DNA from 2 places in the Agarivorans aestuarii genome. Region 2 is predicted to be linked to the other one. Evidence: predicted binding sites of a transcription regulator. Region 2 holds the regulator's gene; the other holds the start of a gene.
The links. Region 2 encodes MetJ, which represses methionine synthesis genes. Its sites were predicted from a motif close to TAGACGTCTAGACGTCTA; they were not measured.

Region 1 (11,388 bases), 1.0 Mb from region 2:
CTGAACATTCACTAACTTAATAAACTTACTAGTACGGCGTTTTGTGCATGCATACGATTCTCGGCTTGATCAAAAATCAAAGACTGAGGACCGTCCATCACTTCCGAAGTAATTTCCAACTCGCGGTGAGCAGGTTGGCAGTGCAGCACGTGGTTAATACCACATTGTTGCATCAAATTCTGGTTAATTTGATAAGCCATAAACTTATCTTTTACTGATTGCAGTGGCGTATCGTCGCCCATTGATACCCAAGTATCACCATATACTACGTCGTAGCCTTTAATGTCTTCAACGGTATTAGTCACTACAATTTTGCCGCCATGCGCTTTGGCTAATTGATTAGCTTTTTGCACAACTTGCGCATCTGGGCTTGCACCTAGTGGGCAAACTGCAGCCACTTCCATGCCTAAGATAGCGCCACCTAACAATAATGAATGCGTCACATTGTTGCCGTCGCCTAAGTAAGCCAGCTTAACTTTACTTAAATCTGAGTAGTGCTCAGCGATAGTTTGGAAATCGGCCAAGCCTTGGCATGGGTGGTACAAATCACACAGTGAGTTGATAATTGGTACCGACGAATGCTCACGCAAAGTTTGTAGGGTTTTATGAGAAAACACTCGCGCTACAATCGCATCAGCCCAACGGGTAATGTTAGAGGCAAAGTCTTTAACACTTTCGCGCTCGCCCATCGCACCATTTTGCTGGTCTAAATACACCGCATGGCCGCCTAAACGGTTAATGCCAATATCAAAAGTTACTCGTGTACGTAATGATGGTTTTTCAAACAAAGTTACAACACTTTTACCTGCAAGGGTTTGCCCATAATCTGCGGGTGTTTTTTTAATTTTAGCGGCCAGCTCAAGCAGCCCTAAAATTTGTTCTTGAGTTAGGTCCTGCAAGCTTAACAGGTGTTTAAAATCACTCATCATCTTTCCTTAAACGGTAACTTGAGTCCCTACCGACTCACCTTTATATGTTTGTCCAGCTAACAAGCTGGCGAGTTTCGCAGGATCTTTCCATGACGCTAGCGAAACCGGTGTTTGCAAAAATTCGGCAGCCTCTAAAGCTGCTTTAACTTTTACCGTCATGCCATCGGTAATCACACCATCGGCAATCAATTTATCAGCCAGTGCGCTATTTAGCTCAGCCACCAGCTGTTTATCTTGGTCGAGTACGCCAGCCACATCGGATAATAACACCAATTGGCCCTGCAGCAATTTACACACCGCTAACGCAGCTTGGTCGGCATTCACATTGTAAAGTTCGCCGTCTTCGCCAATACCAATTGAGCTCATTACCGGCACGTGGCCCAGCTCAATAAGGCTATTTAGTAAAGCGGGGTTGCCTAAAGATGCCTCGCCTACATGGCCTAAACGTGCATCCATTTGGCTTACTTTACAAGAGCCTGCATCACTTAAACACAAGCCCACAGCCGACAAACCTGCTTTTAGCGCTTGCGCTAACAACAACTTATTGCTGGTACCCGCTAAGGCACCTACCACATAAGAAATCTGCTCTTTAGGTGTTATGCGCAAGCCGTCTAACTTTTCTGATACAAAGCCGGTTTTAGCTAATACATCTTCTACAACTACGCCACCGCCATGCACTAATACAATAGGTTGCTTAACTTGTCGCAAGGCAGCAAATAAATTGTCTAAGGCCAGGCTGTTATTTAAAACGGCGCCGCCTAACTTAATCACTAATGGTTTCATTGCCTGCTCCTAAACCAGCGACTCGGTAAGGGCAAAGCCATTACGAATATTCAAACACTGGATAGCTTGGCTAGCAGCACCTTTTAATAGGTTATCTTCAGCCGACACCACAATTAAGTCTTCACCTTGTTGTTGCCAAGCCACATCAATAAACGGTGTGTTTTCTACTTTGGCAATAGAAGGCCACTCACCTTCCAATATGCGCACAATGTTTTGGCCTGCATACGCTTGCTGATAAGCCGCATTTACTTGCTCTTCAGTGGTGCCTGCTTTTAGCACCACATTAATGGTGGCTAAAATACCGCGTTTAAAGTTACCCAAATGTGGAGTGAAGATCACTGGGTGACCTAAGTGGGCAGCAATTTCTGGTTGGTGGCGGTGATTAAACACTCCATAAGGCGCTAAGCTTACTTCGCAGAATGAGCTAGTTAACGAGGCTTTGCGCCCTGCACCACTAACGCCACTAGTAGCATTAATTACCGCTTTGTTGCTTGGCTCAATCAACCCAGCTTCTACTAATGGCTTAAGCGCGGTTAATGATGCAGTTGGATAACAACCCGCTACAGCAACTAAATCCGTTTGCTTAATTTTCTCGGCATTCCATTCAGCTAAACCGTATACTGCTTTTTCTAATAACTCGGGGAATTGGTGAGTAAAACCGTAGAATTTTTCGTAAAACTCTGCGCTTTGAACACGGAAGGCGCCAGACAAATCGAAGACCTGACAACCTGCATTTAAAAATGCTTCGGCTAAATCATGGCTTACTTCGTGTGCAGTGGCTAACAAAACTATATCAATATCAGCAAAGTTTTTGGCGATATCAGCCACAATTAACGGTTGTACAGGAGCGTCAACCACACCGCGTAATTTGCCGTGCAGAGTAGATAGCGCCTTGCCTGCGTCTACACTTCGCTCTGAAACATACAACCCAGCAAGTTCTAAATTTGAATGGCGACTTACATAGCCTGCCAACTCCGCTCCGGTGTATCCACTTGCACCAACAATCGCTGCCTTTAACATCGTTTCTTGTTCCCTTGAAATCTTATGGCATAGTGTTATTTATTGAGCTGCATTTTACTGACCAAATGAACAAAATGTCACCCTTGTCAGCTCAAAAAAAACTAGCTGTCTTTAATATAAACGGAGAATACCACAGGCAATTCTTTATGCAATAAAAATGAATTTTTATTTATTGTTAAATTTACGCGCATAGGTTAAAAAGTAAGCCAAACAAAGTTGCCCTTATTAAAATATGAGTAACAATCTATAAATAGCCGCTTGATCCTAAGCAAAGGAAACAGCGTTATTTGTAATTTAATTACAGGTATTTTGACTATATGCTCGGTCTTAGGTATGTTTTTGCCCTAGGACTAGGGTGATTTAGTAAAAAAATTTCAATAATCGCTAGCAAACGCAAACAGTGAAGGAAAGACAATGAGCCAGAATATGCCTCAGGAGATTAACGCCTCGTTACGAGGAAATGTGGGTCTACTCGGACAACTACTTGGTAACACGATCAAGAGCCACATGGGAGAAGCGTTTCTAGAGAAAGTAGAAACCATACGTCAGCTAGCTAAAGCCTCACGTAACAATGATGATGAGGCGCGCGAGCAGTTATTGGAACTATTGCGTAACCTAAGTGATGATGAGCTATTGCCGGTAACCCGCGCCTTTAGCCAATTCCTAAATTTGGCCAATATCGCCGAGCAATTCCACACCATTTCACGTAACTGCGAAGGCAGTACCTGCGCACAAGATCCTATCGACCAAGTTTTCAACAAGCTAAGGCAAGAAAACTTAAGTGAAGCAGAGATCCACCATGCTGTAGCACAACTCAATATTGAGTTGGTTCTTACTGCCCACCCAACAGAGGTGACTCGCCGTACCCTTATCAATAAACACGTTAGCATTAATAACTGTTTAGATTGGCTAGAGTTAGACTTGCCAGACCAAGAGCGCAGCCAATTACTTGGCCGCCTAGAGCAGCTAGTTAACCAAGCTTGGCACACCGATGAAATTCGCCAGCAGCGGCCTACTCCGGTAGATGAAGCTAAATGGGGTTTTGCGGTAATTGAAAACTCGCTATGGCAAGCCGTGCCAGACTTTGTTCGCCAGCTAGACAAAAAGCTAGGCCAGCATTTTGATATGCGTATGGCATTAGATGCTGCGCCAGTGGTATTTTCTTCATGGATGGGCGGTGACCGCGACGGCAACCCATTTGTAACCTCTAAGGTAACCGAAGAAGTATTACTATCAAGCCGCTGGGTGGCGGCAGATCTTTACCTCAAAGAAATCCAAACCTTAGTTAGCGAACTTTCGATGAGCGATGCTAACGAAGCGCTACTTGAGCAAACGGGTGACCAAAACGAACCTTACCGTGCCTTATTAAAAGTATTGCGCAGCGAGCTACAAGAAACTCACGACTACCTCACTGCTAAGTTAAAAGGCCAGTACACCGAGGCACGCGACCTAATCACCAATACCGAGCAGTTACGTGAGCCATTAGAGCTTTGTTACTACTCACTACAAGACTGCGGCATGGGCATCATTGCCGACGGCACCTTATTAGATCTACTGCGCCGTATCGCTTGTTTTGGCATCAACCTATTGCGCTTGGATATTCGCCAAGACAGTGGCCGTCACGAAGAAGTATTCTCAGAAATCACTCGTTACTTAGGCATGGGCGATTACGCGCACTGGAACGAGACCGATAAACAGCACTTCTTATTGCAAGAGTTAAACTCTAAGCGTCCGCTATTCCCACGCGATTGGGAGCCAAGCGAGTCTGTGCAAGAGGTACTAGATACCTGTGCCATTATCGCCAAGCAAGAGCGCGAAGCCTTAGGCATTTACATCATCTCTATGGCCAGCGAGCCATCAGATGTATTAGCCGTGCAACTATTGCTTCAAGAAGCTGGTTGTCCGTTCCGCTTGCCGGTTGCACCATTATTCGAAACCCTAGATGATTTGAATAATGCCCCAGCTACCATGAGCAAGCTGTTATCGATTGATTGGTACCGTGGCTACATATCTGGCCAACAACACGTAATGATTGGTTACTCAGATTCAGCTAAAGACGCGGGTGTATTAGCGGCGTCGTGGGCGCAGTACCGCGCTCAAGAAGCGCTGGTATCTATCTGTGAAGGTCATCAAATCAGCTTAACCTTGTTCCATGGCCGTGGCGGAACTATTGGTCGTGGTGGCGCGCCAGCGCACGCAGCCTTGCTATCACAACCTCCAGGTTCACTAAAAGGTGGCTTGCGTGTAACCGAACAGGGCGAAATGATCCGCTTTAAGTTCGGTCTACCTAAAGTTGCCATGGACAGCCTAAACCTTTACGCCAGCGCAGTATTAGAAGCGAACTTGGTTCCGCCAATGGAGCCAAAAGACGAATGGCGTGAAGTGATGGATCAAATTGCCAAAACTTCTTGTGATGCCTACCGTGGCATTGTTTGGGGCGAAGAAGAGTTTGTTCCGTACTTCCGCTCGGCAACCCCAGAGCGCGAGTTAGCGAAACTGCCATTGGGCAGTCGCCCAGCTAAACGTCGTTCAGATGGTGGCGTAGAAAGCTTACGTGCTATTCCATGGATTTTCTCATGGAGCCAAAACCGCCTATTACTACCGGCTTGGTTAGGCAGCGGCGCGGCATTCGAAGGCTTAATTAAAGAAGGTAAAAGCGAGCTACTAACTGAAATGCGTGCTTGGCCATTCTTTGATAACCGCTTAGCGATGTTAGAAATGGTATTTATGAAAGCCGATACTTGGTTATCAAAAATCTACGACGAACGCTTAGTAGAGCCAGAGCTGCAAGAGCTAGGTGAAAAGCTTCGAGTTAAGTTAGAAGGCGCTAAAGCAGCGATTGTTTCGCTAGCACCAGACAACCAATTACTGGCTAACCAAGCTTGGGTGGTTGAGTCACTTAATCTGCGTAACCCTTACATCGATCCTTTGCATGTATTACAGGTTGAGCTGCTAAATCGTTCTCGTGCTAACGAAGAACTTTGCCCAGTAGTTGATCAAGCCTTAATGGTAAGCATTGCAGGTATTGCAGCAGGTATGCGTAACACCGGTTAAATACATACATATTTAACCGTAGCAACCCCGCTTTATGCGGGGTTGTTTGTTCTTAGGCTAAGCTAAAAGTTCACTACAGGCAGGTTGTGCTGCCGTAGCAGCGTTCGCTCATTGATCCTTAGGATGTCTTCAATGCAACAATACAAGGGATGGTTGTTTCTCGCCTCACTACTGCTTTACTTGCTTTATGCCTTTGGGGTTATAGGTATAGGCTTAGCCACGGCAGTAACCTGGGCTGCGGCCATTGTGTATTTGCCGCAACTTAGTAAAGCCATTCGCATTCAAGCAGGCAGCTTATTGGCCATTGGCATTTTATTGCTGTTAGTGGCGGCCAAGCAGAACGCTTTCCTTAGCGCCATCGATATTTTGTCGATTAACCTGCCCTTGCTGGCCATGTTTAGCGCGGTATCTTTTCTTGCCTTAGCTAACCCAGAAAACCAACAAGATCCTTTGCCCATTGGCAAACGCAGCATTGCCTCTACCGCCCTAGGCATGAACCTGCTGGGTGCGGTCATCAATCTATCAATTGTATTCATTGTCGGCGACCGCTTGGCCAAACAGCAGGCTTTAACTAACGCCCAACAAAAAGTATTAATGCGCTGTTTTTGTGCCGCAGCCTGGTGGTCTCCATTTTTTATTGCCACTGCGGTTTCCATTACTTACGCCCCCGGTATGCAATGGTTAGATGTATTAGTTCCAGGCGCATTAATGGCGCTTATCGCTTTGGCGTTTACCATCGCAGAAGTATCGCTACGCGAAAAAGACAGTTTTGCTGGTTACCCCTTGCGTCGAGAAAGCTTAACCATTCCCTTTGTGCTCGCCACCAGCGTGATTGCATTGCATTTCGCCTTCCCCGATTTCAGCATTATTTTGATGATTACTTGCCTAGCACCTGTTGCAGCCTTAAGTTTTGCCAAAGGGAACTCAAAAGTGCTCATTGCCAGAAACTTTGTTAGCCATCGCTTATCTAATGTTGGCAGCCAGTACGTGCTGTTTTTAGCTGCTGGGGTATTCTCGGCAGGTATTAAAGCCTTGTTGCTGGCCTATCCAGAAACCTTAAGCCTGCACAACGTAAGCTTTAACCATCAAACCTTTGCAGTAGTGTTGGCAATGATGATCGTGGCCTGCATGTTTGGCATTCATCCAGTTATTAGCATTTCTTTAGCCAGCCCTTTGTTATTGCCGCTTAATCCCGAACCTAGTCAGCTAGGTTTTCTATTCTTAAGTTCTTGGGCAATATCCACCGGCAGCAGCCCCCTATCTGGCGTAGGCCTAACCATGATAGGCCGCTACCAATTCTCCACCAGCCAAATACTTAAAAACAACTGGTACTACGCCCTAATCATGTGGCTGATATGCTCTGGGGTAAATGCGCTGTTGATGTAACTGGGGTCGTGGCCATGTAGTTAGTGGGTGTGCGTTTAGCATAAGCTGAGCATTCGGCTTCAAGTTCACGATGTGGCATCTAGAGTCAAACTCATTGTTGCCCCTTTATGTGTTAGCTATAGAGCAAAAGCTTTCGCCTGCGGCGACGTCATTAAGCTTTAACAACCAAAGCTTAGCGAAGCAAAAAGAAAACTCGCCCCGCATCTTCTTAGACCCTCCGTTGCGCATTCACAAGGGAGTTGAAGTAACTCGCTACGCTCAAACAGACTTCAACTCTGCTCCCTTGTTCATTTGCGCTACTCGGCGAAGATAATGGGATTGAAAAGCACAATCTTGGCTATCAAGTTTGTGAAACGCTCTTGCCCCGAAGTTAGCTAGAAAATGCCATTGCATGTTAAAGCTTTTACCTACTTATCTTTATTTAATTTAATTAGCTTATCAAGTGTATAAACACTGCCATTTAAACGTGTAAATGAATGAATGCCTGCCTCTATAAAACCTTGCACTCTACAATGTTGGATTTATCATTACTGTAGTTGTTGTTGGTGGTGGCTAATGTATAAGTATAAAGTCAAAACTAACTTGTTTATTTTTTAGAGTGAAATCATGAGAATTATTTCAATGCTGTTTGTTGCCTTGCTTGGCGGCTGTGGGATGCCACCAGAAACCGCAGAAGAATTTAGAAATTCTAAATATCCGCCGCTGACATTTAAAGTTGATTTAAGCGTTACTGAAGTTTTTCAATTACTAATTGATGAATATGCACAATGCTACCAGGTTAACCATTCGACGTTACTCCCTATTGGCGATGCTTTTATTAGCTCTGATGAGTCTAAAACAGTTGAAGTCAGTCAGTTATCTGACCACCATTATCAAATTGCAGTAAGGAGAGAGGTTAACCTAAATAGTTGGTACGAAAGGATGATTGAGTTGCAAGGGAACAATGAGGTGCAAACGGAAATTACCGTTTACCAACTACCAGTTTACAACTCGAAAAATAAGACAACAATAGAACTATTCCTGTCAGGAGATAAAGTCTCAATTTGTGAGAATTAAATACAATTAAGTAAACATCATCACCAGCAAAAATATCGATGATGATGTTTATCTGAAGCACGGTTTTTGGCTCAAAAGTTAGTCATCATTCTTCGTTTGACCCATTTATGTCCAATAGTTTGTTTGAAGATAATCTACTTTTATTGACCGCCCTCCCAGATACAAAAAAGCCTAGCATTGCTAGGCTTTTTATCTCTCAGCTGCATTCGTCACTAAGCAGGTACGGCTTCAGCTGGGCGAACACCTAAGGTGTGGCATATAGCGTAAGACAACTCCGAGCGGTTAAGCGTGTAGAAGTGAAAGTCTTTCACTCCTTCGCGCGATAATACTTTGACCATTTCAATAGCAACACTGGCGCCTACTAGGTTTCGAGTAGTTTGGTCATGCTCTAAGCCAGCAAACTGATTGTGTAGCCATTTTGGCACTTTTACATTGGCAAAAGAGGCGAACTTTTTCAGGGTATTGTAATTAGATACTGGCAAAATACCGGGTACGATTTCCCCTTCAATACCGATTGCTGCACAGCGGTCACGAAAGCGCAGGTAGCTCTCTACATCAAAAAAGAACTGGGTAATGGCGCGGTTGGCACCGGCATCCATTTTGCGTTTTAGTGCCAATAAATCGGCTTGGGCGCTTTTTGCTTCTGGGTGAACTTCTGGGTAGGCCGCGACCGAGATATCAAAATCGGCTTCTTCTTTTAGCAAGGCCACTAAGTCGCTAGCGTACATTTGCGGCTTGGCAGAGCCCTCGGGCAAATCACCGCGTAGGGCCACGATGTCTTTAATACCGCTGTTCCAGTAGTCGCGAGCAATTTGGCGCAACTCATCGGGCGTTGAGTCGATGCAGGTTAAATGCGGTGCTGCCGCTAAGCCTGTGCGGTCCTTAATTGCTTTGATCACCTTGTGAGTGCGGTCTCGAGTACCGGAGTTAGCGCCATAGGTTACCGATACAAACTTAGGCTTTAAGGTTTGCAAACGCTCGATAGACGACCACAAAGTTTGCTCCATGGTCTCGGTGGTTGGCGGGAAGAACTCAAAGGACACGTTAATATCGCGGTTAAGCTCACTTAAGCTTTGATTGAGTGATTCGATTTGTTGCGCGTTGTGAAATCCCATTGACCTTCTCCGTTAAAGACTTTTAGACGTCTATACCGCTAGATACTAAAGAGAAGATAAAGTAAGTCAACGTTATTCATCTTAAACATAGCTTTAGATGAATTATTTTCAACATGGGGGTTTTAGCCGCTAACTACTGGTTAAATATGCATTAAGACAAATAGTTAGCTAACAGAATTAGCTCCGCTACTCGAAAGGGGTGTATTGAATAAGATTAATCCACCACTCTTTGGTGCCAGAGGGCGTTTTTACAAACACATCGTCATCCACTTGCTTGCCTATTAAGGCGCGCGCCATGGGAGAGTCGATAGTGATATAGCCTAGTTTGGGGTCAATCTCGTCGGTGCCAACAATGCGATAGCGAACAATATCGCCTTCATCATTTTCTAGCTCAACCCAGGCGCCAAAAAACACTTTGCCGTTTTGCTGAGGGTGGTGGTCAACAATCTCTAGGGCGTCTAATCGTTTGGTAAGAAAGCGCAGCCGAGAATCGATGCGGCGAAGCTCGCGTTTGCCTTCTTTGTATTCGGCGTTTTCTGAGCGATCCCCCAGAGCGGCCGCTTCAGATACGGCTTGGGTCACCTCGGGGCGTTTCACCCTCCACAAGTACTTTAATTCTTCATCGAGTTTATGCCAGCCAGGGCGGGTAATTAGATTGGTTTTCATCGCTACGTCATTTAGTCTGCCTAAGCCAATTATAAACGACTTAGGCAGTAAACTCGCTAGCTTTAACTAGAGCACGTGGGCTTGAGTGGTTTCTCGTTTCACCAATTCAACTGGCGGAATACGGAAAGAGTTGCTGGCACCGCCATTTAACATATCCAAAATGGTTAAAGCAGACGCATAACCGGTATCAAATATAGGTTGGCGCACTGTGGTAAGTGGCGGAATGAAAAATGCAGAACCGGGCACATCATCAAAGCCAATTACCGAAACACGCTCTGGCACTGGTCGATTGGCTTTATATAGCGCTAACATCGCGCCATGCGCGGTTAAATCATTGGCCGCAAAAATTGCGCTAAACTGGCGCTTATTGGCCAACAAACGCTGCACCGCTTCAAAGCCACCTTGTTCACTAAAGTCACCTTGCTCTACTAGCTGCATTTTCACCGGTAAACCCGCATGTTCCATAGCTTGGCAATAACCATTGTAACGCTGCTGGGCATCGGGGTGACCTTCTGCTCCGCGAATATGAACGATCTCGCGATGGCCTAACTGAATAAGGTGATTAGTAGCCATGTAAGCGCCCACTGAGTTTTCAATCTTAATTGAGCGCAGTCGTGCGGCTTCTAGCTCACGGCCCAGTGCAACAATCGGTCGCTTTTTAGAAAACTCAACGATTTGTTCGTCTGCTAAGCCACCGGTAACAATAATGATCCCATCCACAGAGCGCGATAACAGCAGCTGCATCGACTCCATTTCTTCTTCGCTATTCCAGTGGCCGGTTACGATAATATGCGAATAGCCCTGAGCCAGCAGAACTTCCTCAATACCTCTTAAAATTGAAGAATAAAATGGGCTGTCGGGATGTTGTACTAGTACCCCAATGGTCATGGTGCGGCTACTAGCGCTGGCTCCAGTTTGCTGGCCAGGTTTATAGCCTAGCTCAACCATAGCAGCTTGAATTTGTTTACGTTTTGCATCAGACACATAGGTGGTTTGATTCATAAACCGAGATACGGTGCTAGGCGATACCCCAGCCAACGCGGCGACATCATAAACGGTTGAGCGTTGCTCCAATTTATTTTTATCTTTCACATTGATTCTCTGACAACTAACACGAGTTCGCATTTTACCTTTCCTCTGTGCTGCCAAGCTGAATTAGCAGGCCAGAGAGGTAAAACTCCCGATACCACTATATACACCAACTCGGCCAAGAACTTGTTTTCAATGATATTGAGCGTTAGAACGCCGTTATAGATCACATTATCAGTGACTAACTGCCCCCAAGCATCAGTAATTACTTAATTTTTTGAAGCAATAAAGGCCGACATAATGTCGGCCTATGCTAATTGTTTATTACAATTTTCTTACTTAAGGCGGTG
Region 2 (11,388 bases):
CAGTACTATCAAGCAGCTCTAGGTTCAGGCCGGCAAAGTCTAAGTGCCCAGCTTTACTTGAAAACACACCCGCCAAGCTAATTTCAAGCTCATGCTGCTGTGCCAAGGTAGTTTGCTGTTGGTTAAATAGCTCCAACCACTGGCTGCCAATATTGCCCTTGCCAAAGACTACCAAACCCAACTTGGTTTTTTGTTTGAATAGGTGGCTATGCAAATCTTTTAATAGTGGCTCTAAGGTGATTTTCCTCACCACAGCACACAAACTTAGTTTATCAGCACTCGAGTGGATAAACTCTAATGGCTGCTCAGCCAAATGCTGAAAAAACTGATAACACTGCTGCGGGTTATCACATACGCCCGCGCCCACTAGGGCCACCAAACTGTAACCTTCGCTACGCTCAATTTTTTGGATATGAAATTGGCTAGCCAGCTGATCGATTTTGGCCAAGGCTTCATCGACTAGTTCGCAAGTGTAAGCCATACGCAGCGAGCCTGTTTCGCTGTGCTTATGGCGAGTAGCGGGTGCTAGATGATGACTAGCTAAGGCTTCTAACAAGGCCGTAGCGTTAAGCGTAAAATCTTGGGTAAAGGTAAGCTCAAGTAGCACTACATTGCCTACCGAGGTAACAATTTTTGCGCTGTGGCTATTAGTACCTTTGCGGTGAATTAAGGTTTGTCCATCGTTGGGTGCGTAACTGCAGCGCAGGTTCACCTTTTGCCGAGAACGCGCCAGTGGCTCTAAAGTTCGCGCATGCAATACTGAGGTACCAATGCGCGATAATTCTGCAGCTTCATTCAACGCAAGGTTTTCAAGCAATACTGCATCTTTCACTAAACGTGGATCAGCACTATAAATACCAGCTACATCACTCCAAATCGTAGTAGACACAGCATCGGCCAAGGCAGCTAACTCGGTAGCCGAGTAATCACTGCCGTTGCGACCTAAAGTCACGGTACGTTGTTCACTATCACTACAAATAAACCCCGTTACCACTATGCGGCAAGCGGCTTTTTCAGCTAAACATTTAGCTAATAAGGGGGCACTTTTCGCAACATCCACTTGCGGTTGGGTAGATAACTCCGCTTTAAAAAACTGGCGAGAATCTAACCACTCGGCTTGGCAATCTTGAGCACTTAACAAAGCTGCTAATAAACGTGCAGACCAACGCTCGCCAAAAGACAATACTTCGTTGCAGGTAAAGGCTGTAAGCTCACCTTCAAGAATACTAGCAATTTGGTGATGCTCGCCATCTAGCGCGGTTAAAATCGACTTGGCTGCGGCTTCATCAAGCAGCTCATTAACTAACTTGCATTGAAACTCAATTAAACCTTTAAGTGCATCAGCCGCGGCATTGTCAGCCTGCTTAGCCAGTTCAATAATGTTAATTAAGCGGTTGGTGGTTTTACCAGCCGCCGATACCACAATTAAATCTTGCGCTTGAGTATGTTTGGCAACAATCGCCGCCACCCGCTTAAAGCACCCTGCATCAGCTAAGCTGCTGCCACCAAATTTATGCACATGTCTATTTACCGACATGACTTACCTCTCTACAACGCTGGTAAAACTACAGTTGGGCAAAGGCCTGCTGTAAATCATTGACTAAATCTTGCGAATCTTCCAAGCCTACCGATACCCTCAATAACTGATTAGAAATGCCAGCCTCTGCTAGCGCTTCCGCCGACATCGCAGCATGCGTCATGGTAGCCGGATGAGCAATTAGACTTTCTACGCCACCTAAAGATTCCGCCAAAGAAAACAACTGTAAGCTTTTTAAAAACTTAACCATTTGGTTTTCTTCTAAATTCAATTCAAAACTGAACATAGCACCAAAGCCCTTTTGCTGACTTTGCGCTAAAGCATGTCCTGGGTGCTCTGGCAAACCAGGGTAGTAAATCGCGCCCACCGCCTCTTGTTGTTGCAAACACGCCACCAAGGCTTGAGCATTCTGCTGGTGCACATTCATACGTGCTTTAAGGGTGCGCAGGCCGCGCAAAGTAAGGTAAGAATCAAAAGCCGAACCGGTTAAACCTAAACAGTTAGCCCACCACGCCAATTGCTCGGCCAGTTCTTCGTTGGCCGCCACCACCATACCGGCCACTACATCCGAGTGGCCGTTAATGTATTTAGTGGCCGAGTGCACCACAATGTCGGCACCTAACAGAATTGGCGTTTGCAAAGCAGGAGATAAAAAGGTGTTGTCTACCACCACCAATGCACCAGCAGCATGCGCTTGCTCAGCAATGGCTTTAATGTCTACAATTCGAAGTAAAGGGTTACTAGGGGTCTCTAACCACACCAATTTAGGCTTCTTAGCCAATAACTGAGTTAAAGCTGCGTCATCATTTTGATCAACAAAAGCCACTTCAAAGGCATTCTTTTTAGCTAGGCTGTCGAATAAACGGTAGCTACCACCGTAACAATCATGCGGAGCAACCAATAAATCGCCCGGCTCAAGCAAGGCAGTAACAAGGTTAACCGCCGACATACCGGTGTTAGTAATTACCGCACCAGCGCCATGTTCTAAATCGGCAATCGCCTCGGCCAAAATGTGCCGAGTAGGGTTACCTGAACGGCTGTAATCAAACTGGCGTTTTTGGTTAAAATCAGCAAAGCTGTAGTTACTCGACAAATAAATAGGTGGCACTACCGCACCGTGTTGGGTATCACTTTCAATACCGCTGCGCACTGCTATAGTAGCCGCTTGTAGATCTTTTAAAGACATTGCTGATTTACTCCCTCAATTTATCCTGCCACTTTACCACCAGCAAAAAAGACGTCAACACTTCTAGACGTCTAAATGTCTTTGCTGTTGGATTGCTAAGTCGCATTTCCCCCGTTACAATAGGGTCTCTTTAGTTTGGTGTGTATTGCAGAATGTCTACAGATTGGAATGGTGAGTGGATCAGCCCTTACGCTGAGCACGGTAAAAAAAGCGAACAAGTAAAAAAAATCACAGTATCTATCCCACTAAAAGTGCTAAAGATATTGACCGATGAGCGAACCCGTAGACAAATAAATAACCTACGCCACGCCACCAACAGTGAGCTACTTTGCGAAGCATTTTTGCACGCCTATACTGGCCAACCACTGCCCGACGACGCCGACTTGCAAAAAGACAAGCCCGACCCGGCCTTAGAGAAAGCCGCCCAAGCAGAACTCAATAAAGAAGATTAAGATTTTACAAAGCCGCTCATTGAGCGGCTTTTTTGATTTACTCTAAAACCACTATTCTAATTTTGTTTTGCTCCCTAAGTTTGATTACATCATAGGCAACTGAAAAGATAATTAAGCAATGCGCTAGTACTAGTTCTGAAGTATTCTCAATAAAGTACCAAGACAGCCCACTACATAACACTGCTACAGCTATTAACCAAAAACTTCTGTGTTTAAATAACACTTCATCCCCCAGTATGCATAATAATTTTTATTTCGCCTCACAGCGATAATGAGGGATTGAATAGCTACATTCAATTGCCCAATTTCCTTTTAGTTATCCTGCCAATAACAAGGTTTAGTAAGCTGCGTTTTCAAAGAATTACAAATTGATTGAAAACAAACTTACTGATACTATTAACAATTAGTTAAAGGAGGCATTATGTCTAAGGGCAATTTTTGTCATTTACAGGGCTTTGAACCTAGCGAAAGAACGCTACAATACATAGAGCAGATGAACGACACAGTTGAAATGGCAAATTTATTGGATAAGCTCATTAGTGTAGTTCCTTTCTTTCAAATATTTGCAGGCAGAGGCACCTACAAAGCTGCAGAATTGATATCTACGGGTTACCAAGTTACGACTTATAATTGGGAACTATATGCCAACACTGTAAAGAGCATTCCCGAAATAAAACGTAAAAAGCTGGAAGACATTGCAGGTACCGCATCTATTTATACTCACGGTAAAGAAAGGCGCTTTTGGGAGTGTGTATATAATGCTCTATAGACTTAATTTATTAACAGCAGGCTTGATTATGACGTTCTCAGGGGCTGCTTCTTCTACGTCTCTGCTCATGAGTAATGAAAACTTAGCAAATGAACTAGAGCTTAAATATCAAGCCTTAAACGCTAAAACTCAAGTTTGCAGAGAGGCTCGCAGGAACCACATAGAAGTAGAAAAAATAACAAGCAACTGGTTTTTAGCTCTGCCAGCGGAAAGTAAAAAGGTAGTGCTACTTGTTGCTAGCCACGAAGCAATGGAACGTTGCACCAAAGCACAAGCCGATGAGTATTCGCTTATTTTAGTTGAGTACGCAGCTCAAACAGAGGATAAAAACCAACTCGATGAATGGCTAAAAATAAAACAAAATTTTAAGCCCGATGAGTTAGTAAATGATATCAATGAGCTTAACTCTGAAGAGTTGATAGCTTTTCTTAAAGAACCTCTACTCAGTGAGCCATTTGATTTAATTGCGATTATAAAACAACTAAATCTATAGCTATTGAGGTGGTTTTCTACTTTTAATGTGTAGTAGCCCAAGCCTAAGCTGACAAAGCCCCCTAAAAATCGGGAAACTGTCAAGTCTGAACTACTACATCTAGACATACCTAGTACATATTGAGAAAAACAAAGCCTTCATCCGTTAGCTCTGCGCATTGGTTTCGCCTTCGGCGGCGTCATTTTCTTTGAACAACCAAAGAAAACGAAGCAAAAGAAAGGTTGCCCCGCATTATCTTCTTCCTGTGTTCAAGCACACAAAGCGATGCTTTGTTTACATCTGTGCTTTCACCTCATTTTAAAGCGCGCCTGCACAACTCGCTTCGCTCAAACAGTGCTTGGCTTAATCACTTTAAACTTCCGCTACTCGCGATAATGGAGGGGAATGCTGTGGTCCTAACTAATAAGTGCGCAAGCATAAAGCATCTACTAAATAGTAACTAAATCATCATTTAATAACGTGTAGCGCTAACTCAATTAGCATTAAATGATAAAGTAACGATTAGAATTGTCTGATGAAATAATGTTGGTTCTAGGAAAATCATATGGAGAAGAAATATCAAGTTTTTGTTAGCTCGACTTACGAAGATCTGCAAGACGAAAGAAGATATGTTTCTGAAAACTTACTAAAGTGCGATTGTATACCTGTAGGAATGGAACTGTTTCCCTCAACTAATTCTACTCAATGGGAGTTTATAAAAAGCCTCATAGACGAATGCGATTACTATATCTTAATACTTGGGGGAAGGTACGGAACTGAATGCAAGGTAAATGAGTATTACCGAGATGATTTTAACCTCCTAAAATCTAAACAGGTTTCACGTAGCTTCACTCACCACGAGTATCACTATGCTAAAAGCAAAAACATACCGATTATTAGCTTTTTGTGTAAGGACCCTGAAGAACTTAAGGCTAGTAAAATAGAAAAACAGACCATGGGAAAAAGCTCTATTCAGATTTTAGGAAAACAGTAGAAAATAACAATCGAATGTGCTCATATTGGAGTTCTCCAGAAGAGTTGTCTCTACAAGTAACAGTCTCGATTAATAAGCTAATCAACTCTGATCCAATGCCTGGTTGGGTTAGAGCCTTGGACTCAGCAACAAGCGGCCTAGTCACTTCAAATTTGACCAGAGAAAATGAACAATTAAACAAAAAAATTCAAAGACTAGAACTCCAATTAGCCCGCAATATTGATATTATCCCCAACACACCAACTCTTAGTTCTCCCAACGAAAGGCAACCTACCCCAAAAGAATTTTGGAACGTCAGATACTCAATACTACAATTTAGATATCGAGGTCGTGGATTCATACAATCTTCATATTCAGTGAACATAGATATAGAAGAGTTAAAAGAAACCGTAAAAAGTCAGATCAGACAAATCAGCTCAGAAGGTGAGGTAGGAGATATAATCAAAAAATGTGTGTATAGCACTACTTTAAAAGCTTCAACAGAAATAACTCCTCTGTTTCCGTCACCTTGTGGTGAATATCGTAAGGGTGATCTCCAACACCTCTCTGTCTACCCTGAGGATATCTATTTGATTCAATCATGGCTAAAAGACAAGCAGGTCTATGATACCGATGAAAATGGATACACCATTCTTGCTCCACTTCTTAATTAAACTGATACATAACACCCAGACACAAAAAAAGCGCCCTTAGGCGCTTTTTGTTTGCTGTGTAGCGTAAATAAGGCTGGCTTATTTTTTGCCCAATACAGCGAATTTTTTGTTGAAACGATCAACACGACCACCGGTATCAACGTTACGTTGCTTACCAGTGTAGAACGGGTGACATTTGTCACATACGTCTAGGAACATAGAACCAGTGCGAGTAGATTTAGTTTCGATTACGTTACCGCAAGAACAAGTAGCAGTAAGTACTTCGTAAGTTGGGTGGATATCAGTTTTCATGGATTACCTCAATACTTGGGCCGTATCGCCATTCGGTCGCCACAATTGACACCAAACACCATACGAAAGCAACTCTATCAGAGCCTATAAATTTTAGGTGGCGGATCATATAAGAAGCCACCTAGCATAGCAAGCACCCAACAACAAAAAGCGGGTAAAAATTCGCCAAACGCTTAATTTGCTCCGCAAGGTGCTCTGCCAGTAGAATGAGACAGGTTTTTTGCTTGAGTTTATTGATTAGTGTCGATTGTTCGTGTTGCCTTAGCTATTCCCCTGCGTCGCCTTTTTGATTACAGCGTGCCAGCAAACACCCCAATGCCAGCCATTGGTACTCGCGTAAAGGTGCCTTTTGGTAAAGGCGAAAAAGTGGGTTTGGTAATAGAACACCCCAGCGATAGCGACATTGCCGAAGATAAACTCAAACCTTTTAGTGAATCACTCGATCAACAAGCATTGTTACCAGAAAGCCTATTTAAGCTACTTAATTGGGCTAGCTCTTATTATCACCACAGTTTGGGAGATGTGATCAGCCAAGCCTTGCCAGCACTTTTACGCAAAGGTGAGCCAGCCAAAGCGAAAAGCATAGTGGTGTGGCGTTTAAGCGAGCAGGGCAAAGTGGCCGATCTAGCAAACTTTACCCGCGCCCCCAAGCAAGGGGTTGTATTAGGCAGCTTGCAACAGCAAGAAGATGGCCAGCTGAGTGACGAACAATGCAAGCAACAAGAATTATCCCGTACTGCCATTAAAGCGCTAGTAGATAAAGGTTTTATCAAAAAACATGAGATTACACCCGCGCCAGCGCTGTGGTCGAAAAGCGATACCAACAACCAAGCCTCGCTAAAGCTTAATGCAGAACAAGCCATTGCAGTGGCGGCAGTTAATCAAAGCATTGGCAGTTTTCAGGCCTTTCTTATCGAGGGTATTACCGGCTCGGGCAAAACCGAGGTGTATTTAAATGTTATTGCCGAAGTGCTCGCCCAAGGTAAACAAGCCTTAGTATTGGTGCCCGAAATTGGCTTAACGCCACAAACCTTAGCGCGCTTTGCGGAGCGCTTTAAAGTGCCGGTTTATGCGATTAACTCTGGGTTAAACGACACCGAGCGTTTTACCGCATGGCTTAAAGCCAAACAAGGCGAAGCAGGCATTATTATTGGCACCCGCTCGGCAGTATTCACCCCCATGAAAAACCCTGGGGTAATAATTATCGACGAGGAGCACGACAGCTCTTTTAAGCAGCAAGACAGCTTTCGCTACCACGCGCGCGATTTAGCCATAGTGCGTGCCCGATTAGAAAAAATGCCGGTGGTGCTTGGCTCTGCCACCCCATCGCTAGAAAGTTTGCATAATGCGCTAAGCGGCCGTTACTCGCACTTAGAACTAAAACAACGCGCCGGTAATGCAGTATTGGCCGAGCAACAACTGCTAGATATTCGCCAGCAGCCACTATCGTCAGGTTTATCACCGGCACTGATTAAAGCCATGCGCATCGAGTTAAAAGCTGGCCGCCAAGTAATGCTGTTTTTAAATCGCCGAGGTTACGCTCCTGCGTTGCTGTGCCATGAGTGTGGCCACGTATGCGAATGTGAGCGCTGTGAGGCCTACTTTACCTATCATCAGCAACCTCGCCACTTAGCTTGTCACCACTGTGGCAGCCAAAAAGCCGTGCCACACCAATGTGAAAAATGTGGCTCTACCAACTTGGTAACAACAGGTTTAGGCACCGAGCAGTTGCAAGAAGCCTTGCTGGAGATATTTCCCGAATACAAAGTGGCGCGCATCGACCGTGACAGCACCCGCCGCAAAGGCAGCTTAGAACAGTTACTGGACGATATTCACAATAACCAATACCAAATATTAATTGGCACCCAAATGTTGGCTAAAGGTCACCATTTTCCTAACGTCACCTTGGTGGCTTTGTTAGATATTGACCACGCTCTATTTTGCTCTGATTTTCGCGCACCAGAACGCTTAGCCCAACTTTACGTTCAAGTAGCTGGCCGAGCTGGTCGAGCGAATTTACTGGGCAAAGTATTGTTGCAATCTCACCATCCAGAACACGAGCTGTTGCAAGATCTTATCAACAACGGTTACCAACATTTTGCTCGCTTTGCCTTAAACGAGCGCAAAGATACCGAACTGCCGCCCTTTAGCTTTCAGGCGCTGTTTCGCTTTGAAGCTGCCGATGGCAACGCAGTTAACGAGCTTAGCCAACAGCTATACCAACTTGCTCAACCGCTACAACAAGGAGAAACGTGGGTATTTCCGCCCTGCCCTGCGCCACAAGCGCGCCGTGCGGGTAAGTTTCGTATGCAACTGTTGATTCAAGCCGAGCAACGCCCGCAACTGCATCAATTGGTTTATCGCCTGTTGCCGCAACTAGAAAGCTTAAAACTAAGCCGAAAAGTACGTTGGTCTTTAGATATAGACCCTTACGACATGCAATAAATCTAAGGCTTTTTGTAAGGCTTAAAAGATCAATCTCTCGCCAACCAGCACCTAGGATCTTCGGTGGTTTCCCCTAGCTTCCAAAACTAAGGCTAATTAGCCAAGATAAGAGATAGTCTTCGTCACAAATTGTCGGTAAAATGCCCGCTTTGTAGAATTTATTTACGCGAGATTGGTGCCAACCTTCATGAAAGAGCTTATTCAACAACTTCTGGAACAAACGGTCACAGCCCTAAAACAACAACAGGTGCTTCCTGAAGGATTCGAACCACGAATCCAAGTAGACCGAACCAAAGATAAAGCTCATGGTGATTTAGCCACTAACCTAGCCTTAATGGCCGCTAAGCCAGCGGGTAAAAACCCACGCGAGCTAGCGCAGCTAATTGTAGATAACCTACCAGAATCTACCTTGGTAGAAAAAACCGCCATTGCTGGCCCAGGTTTTATCAACTTCTACCTAAACAACGATTGGTTAGCATCGCAAGTTGAAGCCATGGCTAGCTCGCCAACCGCTAACGTTAAGCCCGCAGAAAAGACTCAAACCATTGTGGTGGATTACTCGGCGCCAAACGTAGCCAAAGAAATGCACGTAGGCCACTTACGCTCAACCATTATTGGTGACGCAGTGGTTCGCACCCTAGAGTTTTTAGGCCACAAAGTGGTACGCGCTAACCACATTGGCGACTGGGGCACCCAGTTTGGCATGCTTATCGCCAACCTCGAAGAAGTGGAAGCCCGCGGCACAGACGCTGGTGATATTGAACTCGCCGATTTAGAAGTATTTTACCGCGAATCTAAAGCGCGCTACGACAGCGACGAAGTATTCGCCGAACGTGCTCGTAACTACGTGGTTAAGCTGCAAAGTGGCGACGACTACTGCAACACCATGTGGCGCAAACTGGTCGACATTACCCTTAGCCATAACCAAGCCGTTTACGACCGCTTAAACGTATCGTTAACTAAAAACGATGTGATGGGCGAAAGCATGTACAACCCAATGCTTCATGACGTTGTGGCTGACTTAAAACAGCAAGGTTTAGCGGTAGAAGACAACGGCGCCACCGTAGTATTCCTTGATGAATACAAAAACAAAGACGGCGACCCAATGGGTGTGATCATCCAGAAAAAAGACGGCGGTTTCCTATACACCACCACCGACATTGCCTGTGCTAAATACCGCTACCAAAACTTAAATGCTGACCGAGTGCTGTACTTCATTGACTCACGCCAACACCAGCACTTAATGCAAGCCTGGAATATTGTGCGTAAAGCCGGTTACGTGCCTGAAGAAGTACCTTTAGAGCACCATGCGTTTGGCATGATGCTTGGCAAAGACGGTCGCCCATTTAAAACTCGTAGCGGCGGCACTGTTAAGTTAGTAGACCTATTAGAAGAAGCCGAGCAACGCGCGCAAAGCATTGTGGCCGAGAAGTCGCGTGACTTAGACGCTGAGCAACAAGTAGTAGCAGCAAAAGCAATAGCCATGGGCGCAGTAAAATACGCCGACTTATCGAAGAACCGTACTACCGACTACATCTTTGATTGGGAAAACATGCTGGCGTTTAACGGCAACACGGCTCCTTACTTGCAATACGCTTATACCCGTATTCAATCAATTATTCGCCGCTCGGAAATTGACGTCGCCAAGCTACAGCAAGCGATTAATTTAGAACAAGACGCCGAGATTGCCCTTGCGCAAAAACTGATCCAGTTTAGCGATGCAGTGCACAACGTAGCAAACAAAGGTATGCCACACATGATGTGTAACTACCTTTACGAGCTAGCGGGTGCCTTTATGACCTTCTACGAGGCCTGCCCAATTCTTAAAGATGATGTAGCAGCCGATACTAAATCTAGCCGCTTACGCCTAGCTTCACTTACCGCCAAAGTTCTAGACCAAGGTCTATCACTACTAGGAATTGAAACCCTGGAACGCATGTAAGCATGGCCAAGGACTACGTAGGGCGTAGCAAGCCCAAGAAACGCGCGGCTAAATCTAGCCGTGCGGTATCTAATAATAAACGCTTTCCTTTACCGCTAGCTTTAGTGGTAATTGCCGCTATTGTGGGATTTGCAGCGTTGCTCTTTAATATTAAAGGCACAGCCCCAACCCCCGCACCAGAACTAAGCGAAATAGTAAAACCTAAAGCCACAGCACCTAAGCCTAAAACAACGCTGCCAGAGCCACCTAAAGAGCGTACTTACGTAAAAGAGCTGGAAGAGAAAAAGGTTGAAGTAGAGATTGCCGAGCAATCTTCTAAACCAGGCAAGCCTTATCAAATGCAATGTGCGTCATTTCGTAGCCGCGACAAAGCAGAAGAAAGTAAAGCGCTTATCGCCTTTGCTGGCTTAGAAAGCCAAATTAGACGCACTGAAGGTAAAAATGGCGCATGGTATAGGGTTGTGCTGGGTCCCTACCCAACTAAACGCGACGCTGAACGCGCTCGCCATATCTTGCAACGAGCCAAGATAAATGGCTGTCAAATTTGGCATTGGAACTTTTAAGCCACCTACCACTCTAAATAAGCTGAATAATCCTAATTCAGCTTATTTTTTAATTACTTAGCCACGATGTGGTATTACAGTTAT

Region 1: the regulator MetJ is predicted to act here: its motif matches at 9,359-9,376, upstream of metF (methylenetetrahydrofolate reductase).

The regions. Positions count from the first base shown of each region.
Region 1 is NZ_AP023033.1:4,074,977-4,086,364, forward strand. Features, by position in the region: gene K5609_RS18905 (ornithine carbamoyltransferase) at 12-926, opposite strand; gene argB (acetylglutamate kinase) at 936-1,712, opposite strand; gene argC (N-acetyl-gamma-glutamyl-phosphate reductase) at 1,722-2,732, opposite strand; gene ppc (phosphoenolpyruvate carboxylase) at 3,147-5,786, shown strand; gene K5609_RS18925 (hypothetical protein) at 5,919-7,172, shown strand; gene K5609_RS18930 (hypothetical protein) at 7,779-8,228, shown strand; gene metF (methylenetetrahydrofolate reductase) at 8,441-9,343, opposite strand; gene greB (transcription elongation factor GreB) at 9,530-10,009, opposite strand; gene K5609_RS18945 (substrate-binding domain-containing protein) at 10,076-11,101, opposite strand; gene K5609_RS18950 (glycoside hydrolase family 9 protein) at 11,374-11,388, opposite strand, start outside.
Region 2 is NZ_AP023033.1:416,591-427,978, reverse strand. Features, by position in the region: gene metL (bifunctional aspartate kinase/homoserine dehydrogenase II) at 1-1,537, opposite strand, end outside; gene metB (cystathionine gamma-synthase) at 1,566-2,723, opposite strand; gene metJ (met regulon transcriptional regulator MetJ) at 2,876-3,175, shown strand; gene K5609_RS02025 (hypothetical protein) at 3,597-3,944, shown strand; gene K5609_RS02020 (hypothetical protein) at 3,934-4,437, shown strand; gene K5609_RS02015 (DUF4062 domain-containing protein) at 4,982-5,410, shown strand; gene K5609_RS02010 (hypothetical protein) at 5,455-6,063, shown strand; gene rpmE (50S ribosomal protein L31) at 6,142-6,354, opposite strand; gene priA (primosomal protein N') at 6,595-8,799, shown strand; gene argS (arginine--tRNA ligase) at 8,987-10,741, shown strand; gene K5609_RS01990 (SPOR domain-containing protein) at 10,744-11,304, shown strand.